DNA from 2 places in the Paenarthrobacter sp. NPDC091711 genome. Region 2 is predicted to be linked to the other one. Evidence: predicted binding sites of a transcription regulator. Region 2 holds the regulator's gene; the other holds the start of a gene.

Region 1 (3,412 bases), on a different contig from region 2:
ACTAACGTGCCTTCACCACCGGTAGGGCAGCCGTCTCGTCCACCAGTTCTGCGCGGCGCAGGCCGCCGCCGCGGACCCACAGCTTGTAGGCCACGAACAGCAGCACCAGCCAGGTGCCACCAACGTACAAAGCAATGCGGGTGTCCTCGAAGACACCCAGAATTACGATCACCATGGCCATGAACGCCATGGTGAGAATGGACGCAAAAGGCCAGAGCGGCGAACCAAATTCCGACGCCGGCAGACCCTTGCGCTTGATCTCCCGCTTCATCGCAACGTGCGAAGCAAGGATCATCACCCAAACCCACACGGTGGCAAAGGTGGCGATGGATGCGATGAGCACGAACACGTCCTCCGGAATGACCGCGTTCAACACCACGCCCACCAGCAGGATGCCGCCCATCATCACTACGGTCATCCACGGAACGCCGTGGCGGGAGATCTTGCTGAAGCTCTTGGGTGCGTGTCCCTGCTGGGCCAGCCCGAAGAGGATGCGTCCCGCCCCGAAGATGTCGCTGTTGATCGCAGAAAGCGCGGCCGTGATGACCACGGCGTTGAGGATGTGCGGTGCGGCAGGGATCCCCAAGCCATCGAAGATCTGCACAAACGGACTTCCGCTGCTGCCGATCTCGTTCCAAGGGAAGATGCTCATCAGCACGCCCAACGTCAATACATAGAAGAGCAGCACGCGGACCGGCACAGTATTAACAGCCTGCGGGATCACCTTCTTGGGGTTCGTGGCCTCGCCTGCCGTGATGCCGATCGTCTCGATGCCGCCAAAGGCAAACATGACCACGGCGAACGCGGCCAGGAGTCCCTCGAAGCCGTTCGGGAACAAGCCGCCATGATTCACCAGGTTCCCCAATCCCGGTGCCACGCCACCGCCGTCGCCCGTTTGGAAACCGAACACCACGATCGCCGCACCGCCCACGATCATGGCGATGATCGCCACCACCTTGATGAGCGAGAACCAGAACTCAAGCTCCCCGAACACCTTCACGCTGAGCAGGTTCATGGCGCCCAGGAACAGGATGATTGAAAGCACCCAAATCCACCGGTCCACCTGTGGGAACCAGAAGCCCATATAGATGCTGAAGGCCGTGACGTCCGCGATGGCCACGATCGCCATCTCGAACACATAAGTCCATCCGGTCACGAAGCCCGCGAACGGTCCCAGGTACTTGGATGCGTACTGGCCGAAGGACCCGGACACAGGGTGTCGGACGGCCATTTCACCGAGCGCACGCATCACCATGAACACGGCAGCGCCGCCGATGATGTAGGCCAGCAGGACGGCAGGGCCGGCTTTCTGGATGGCGGAGGCGGAGCCGTAGAAAAGGCCGGTGCCGATCGCGGATCCGAGCGCCATGAAGCGAATGTGACGGACGTTGAGGCCTCGGCTGAGCGCCGTACCCGCGGCTTGGAGGACAGAGCTCTCCGTAGCCAGCTTGGTTTGTTGCATAGTAAAACCTTCTCGTCTTTGGGAGGGGATCGCTATCCAGCAGATCACTTTTGAAGCCCTTGTGATGGGACTCACGGCGGTTTGGTGTCTTTGATCGCAGACAGTCCGGTTGCGACGATTTCCGCAGTGGTCAAAGTCATAGTCGGGAGTCGGATATGATAACCGCGGACAGCTCGTCACCGGTCAGGCATCCCTCGCATCCGCGTCGCCCCCATTGAACTCAGTGCTGCCGTCGCATCCGTTACTTGGGGGACCCTTGTTTTCTTCATTCCGCGCTACCCGGCGCCGTGTTACCGCTGCCCTGATTGCCGTTGTAGCTGGGGCTTCTCTGCTCTTTGCTGCTCCAGCCCAGGCTTACGACATTCCCACCTTTGAGGTGCCGCACGCCGCTCAGGCTCCCGTCCCGTTCGTGGAGCGGGCCACTGATACTGCCGGCGTTGTTGAGCTGTGGAAGACAGGTGGCCCCGCAACCCGCGCTGCCGCTGCGACCGCGCTGGTGGGTGGCGCAGATGCGCTTCAGGCATTCCTCGACGCCGGACAGGACGTCACGCTCGCCGCGGACCGCAAGCAGTTGGTCACCGAGCTGACGACCCGGGGAAGCCAAAACGTCAGGGAGAGCGCGGTCAGGGTACTAGGCACGAATGACCCCGTCCTGATTGATAAATTCCTTTCGTACGGCTGGGCCAAATCCTGGGAACTGGATCTGCGGATCACTGCCACGAGGTTCCTCAATTACACAGGCCCCATTCGGATGGGCGCATCCGACAGCCTGGACAAAGGCAGTGAAGCTGTGGAGCGGTATGTTCTTGAAGGCTGGCTGGACGCCGCGGAGATAGACGACCGCCAGGCTGCCTTCCAGCTCTTTGATTCTCCTTTTGTGGGTGTCCGCGCTGCGGCCAAGGCAGCGGTAATGACGGACGACAGGGAAATCGTTGCTGATTTCCTTCGCTACGGCCAGTTCGTTGCTGCCGCCCGGGACGCTGAGTCTGCGCGTGTTGCCGCACTCCTTCAGCAGGTCAAAACGGACATCGCAACCAACCCCAATGGAACCGCAGCCGTGGCGGAACGTGCGAAGACCGCCGTCGAACAGGCCCGAAGCGCTGCCTCTGCGGCAAGGGCGGCAGACTCATCGCGGCTCGCGAAAGACAGGGACCTCCTCTCATCGCAGGCCACACCGAGACGGATCGAGGACGAAACTCAGATGGCATCGCGGGAGCCGGCGAAGGCCGCCTTTGCAAAGGCAGCCCGTGAAATTCCGGAGCTCCTTACCCAGCTGGATGCCCCCGGAGCCGACCTTGACGCGCTGATCAACGAAGCCCGCCAGGCCACGCTGCATCTCGCGTTGGTGGGGACACCCAAGGTTCGGGAAGCCGCGGAAACGGCGCTGTCGGGTGGAGATTCTTCCGTAAAAGCTTTCATCATTGAAGGCCACGCAGCAGCTATAGAGCTGGACGCCATTAGGCCGTCGGCATTCACCGCGGATCGACAACGCTCTTATCAGCTTCTGGCAGTCGGAGGCGAATATGTGGAGAAGGCCGCCAAGAAAGCGCTTGAATCAGTCAGTCACGCAGACGTGCGGTACTTCCTGGAATACGGCTTTGATCAAGCCCGGAACCTGGATAACCGCATCCAGACCAGTTACGCGTTGGATTCGACGCCGGAGGTTCGTGCGGCCGCGAGCGTTGCTCTTGACGGCAGCCGTGCAGACCTCGAGGCCTTCATGACCGCAGGCCAGGCCGCGGCCGCCGATCGGGACAAGGCAACCGCTGCCCACGTTGCCTCCATCGACGCCATGATCGCCGAGCTCGTTGGGCTTGCAGACACGGCAGGGGTCGACGCCGGTAAGGCGGCCGACGCTGCCAAGGCCGCGGAAGCCGCCGAAGCCGCACGCCAAGCCGAAGCCGCACGCCAAGCCGAAGCCGCACGTCAGGAAGCGGCACGACAGGAAGC
Region 2 (3,412 bases):
AAGCCCACATGATGATTTTTCCCGTCAGCGTGAAATACCTGCGTGTGATCGTCTGCCGCAAAAGGACCCGGGAGGTACGGTGGTAGCAGAACCACGCTGGGGGCAGGGTCATTTTGCTGATCCCGGCGGCCGCACAAGCAGTCGAACAAGCAAAGGAATGCCATGAGCAACCCTCCGTACCCGCCGTCCAACCCGGGCGAGAACAACCAGCCCGAAACCAGCGGCTCCCAGCCTTCTGCACCGCAGCCCCCCGCACCCCAGTACGGCCAGCAGTCTCCCGGTCAGCCCGCAGCTCCGCAGTACGGCCAGCAGTCTCCCGGTCAGCCCGCAGCTCCGCAGTACGGCCAGATGTCCCCTGAAGGTCAGCCTCCGGCGGCTCCGCAGTATGGCCAGCAATCCCCCGCTGCTCCGCAGTACGGTCAGCAGACCCCCGCTGCTCCCCAGTACGGCCAGCCTCCTGCGGCCCCGCAGTATGGCCAAGACACCAACTGGCCGAGCCAACAGCCCGGACCCACCACCGTGCCGCAAATGGTCAACATTGCTTTCTGGCTGATTGTTGGCGCCGCGGCTATCTGGCTCATCTCCATCATCATTTCCATCGCAGCCATCAACGACCCCGCGACGCGGGCCATGTTTGAGGACCAGATGGCAGCCAGCGGTGCGGGTGATATGAGGTTCGAGGACCTTCAAGGTGTCTTTGTGGGCATCATGGTAGCTGTCGGAATCATCGGGGCCGGGCTCTACGCCCTGGTTGCCCTTAATGTGCGCAAGGGCCGCAACTGGGCGCGAATCCTTGGAACAGTGCTGGCCGCAATCTCCATCTTCATGCTGGTGCCGCTGAGCCTCGCCACGCTTGCCGCGCTCCTGGGAATTGCCGGAATCGTCCTGCTGTACCTACCGGCGTCGGCTCCTTACTTCCGTAAGGCGCAGCCCTTCGGCAACACGTACCAGAACCCCTACGGCCGCTGAACACGCAGGGACTCCCAACACACCACGCGGGCGCGGACCCGGCGAAGGCTAAACGGCCTGACCCGGCGTCTGCGCCCGTTGTGCGTGGTAGGCGAGGATCTGGAGCTCGGTTGCCATATCCACCTTGCGGAGGTTGACGTGCGGGGGGACCTGCAGCAGCACCGGGGCGAAGCTGAGGACGCTCCGGATCCCGGCGGCAATGACCCGGTCACACACAGCCTGGGCCACGGTGGCCGGCAGTGCCAGCACCACCATGTTGGTGTGGGTCCGTTCCAGGACCCGTTCCAGTTCAGCGGAGTCACTAACCCGCAACCAGCCCACCTCGTTGCCGATCACCATGGGGTCGGCGTCGAAAATGGCTACGACGTCGAAGCCGCGGGATTCGAAGCCGCCGTACCGGGCAAGGGCTTTGCCGAGGTTACCGGCGCCGACGATCGCGACCTTCCAGTCGTGGGTCAGGCCGAGGGCCGCCGCGATGTGGCGGCTCAAATACTGGACTTCGTAACCGACGCCGCGGGTCCCGTAGGAGCCGACGTAGGAGAGGTCTTTGCGGAGCGTGGATGAACTGACGCCCGAGGCTTCCGCCAAGGCTTCAGAGGAAACCCGTTCAACGCCTTCGGCCAACAGAGAGTTCAGTGCGCGCAAATAGAGAGTCATCCGGGCCACAGCCGCGGGCGGGATCTGCTTTGTGGCAGGTTCGTTGTCCCCGGTTGTTGCTTCCGGGGACGGTTCCAGCGCAGTCACGGTACTCTCCATTGCGTCGCTTTGTTGTTCCACTCTATGACCCTCGGCCGGACTCAACAAAAGCCATTACTTGCGGGTAGTTCCACCCTCAGCCCTCCATGGCTTTCTTCAAGGTCCGGGTGAGCCGCTCTTCGTCGATCTTCCAGAAATCGCGCTGGATGCCGTCCACCAGCACCACTGGAATCTCCTCTGCAAACCGCTCCTGCAGTTGGGGGTCGCCGTCGATCTTCTGCTCGGTCCACTGCACGCCAAGACTTTTTGTGACGCGCTCGACGGCGGCACGCGCCGCCGTGCAGAGGTGGCAGTCAGCTTTAGTGAGGAGAACGACGTCGGGAATAGCCATGTTTCAAAGGTACCGGCCCAACGCCGCCTCACATCTCACACCCTTCCCACCACGCGCTCTCACATCCGTGCCCCACCCAGCTGCTCTCCCACATGCCACGCACCGGGGTGACAGCGCACGCGTCCTCAACGCCGGCCCCGGTGATTGACTAGACTCAAGGCATGCCCGAGGAGAAGAACGCCGCCGTGGTCGCAGATGCCTTGGTGCAGCAGGACGCCGTACAGAGGGACGCGGCCAAGAAGGACATCGCCCGGAAGTATGCTGGCGAGGCCGCTTTCTTCGACGTCGACAACACGTTGATGAAGGGTGCAAGTCTCTTCCACGTGGCGCGCAAGATGTACGAGCGCAAAGCGTTCACGCTTTCCCAGGCCGCTGGATTCGCGTGGAAGCAGTTCAAGTTCGTCATGCGGGGCGAGAACATGGAAGACGTCCATTCGGTACGCGACTCCGCCCTGACTCTTGCAGCAGGTATCACCGTTAAAGACATCAAAGCCCTGGGCGAAGAGGTCTATGACGAAATGATCGAGTCACGGATCTGGCCGGGAACCAAGGCGCTGGCAGAACAACACCTTCGGGTTGGCAGGAAAGTGTGGCTCGTGACGGCCACGCCCATCGAAGTGGCCACCGTTATTTCCACCCGGCTCGGCCTGACCGGCGCACTGGGGACCGTCGGCGAGGTGGACGACGGCGTGTACACGGGAAAGCTTGTGGGCGACATCCTGCACGGACCCGCCAAGGCAATCGCGGTCCAACTCGTGGCAGACCGCGAGGGGCTGGATCTGGACCACTGCTGGGCCTACAGCGACTCCGCCAACGACATCCCCCTGCTCACCATGGTGGGACATCCCGTGGTCATCAACCCGGACGCGAAGCTGCGCCGCCATGCCCGTGAAAACAATTGGCCCGTTTACGATTTCCGTTCCGGACGCCGCGCCGCAACACTTGGGCTCAAAGCCGCGACCGTCGGCGGAGCCGTCTACGGCCTGTGGCGCGGATTCTCAAAGTTCCGCGGCCCCCGCCTCTAACGCTCTCTCACATCCCACCCCCTTCAACCCAACGCTCTCTCACATCCCACCCCCCTCAACCCAACGCTCTCTCACATCCCACCCCCTTCAACCCAACGCTCTTTCACATCCCTCGAGCGCTTCACCTAGCCTGTGGATAACTTCCGATGCCGCAAGCGTTTCTGGGCGAGAATGCCCGTATGCAGAACCCCGCCCCATTTCCTTCCCAACTGATCGCTGCGCCCTTCACTCTTGAAGAAGCCGAGGCCGCGGGCCTGAAGCGTTCGTATCTATGGAATCGTGTCAGGATCGACGGGGTTAGCCGCGGTCTATATCGACCCTCCGATTGGGA

Evidence for each region. Region 2 encodes Rex, which represses fermentation and respiration genes when NADH is low (regulators of the CRP and FNR family bind a similar motif). Its sites were predicted from a motif close to CTTGTGAANNNNTTCACAAG; they were not measured.
Region 1: a site for Rex is predicted at 1,510-1,529, ahead of ACIQH5_RS14050 (ALF repeat-containing protein). Genes of this name have one in related genera too.

The regions. Positions count from the first base shown of each region.
Region 1 is NZ_JBIVTF010000008.1:154,915-158,326, reverse strand. It holds gene ACIQH5_RS14060 (HNH endonuclease) at 1-5, shown strand, start outside; gene ACIQH5_RS14055 (amino acid permease) at 2-1,462, opposite strand; gene ACIQH5_RS14050 (ALF repeat-containing protein) at 1,719-3,412, shown strand, end outside.
Region 2 is NZ_JBIVTF010000002.1:510,251-513,662, forward strand. It holds gene ACIQH5_RS05680 (hypothetical protein) at 163-969, shown strand; gene ACIQH5_RS05685 (redox-sensing transcriptional repressor Rex) at 1,018-1,725, opposite strand; gene ACIQH5_RS05690 (glutaredoxin family protein) at 1,802-2,056, opposite strand; gene ACIQH5_RS05695 (HAD family hydrolase) at 2,218-3,081, shown strand; gene ACIQH5_RS05700 (DUF559 domain-containing protein) at 3,261-3,412, shown strand, end outside.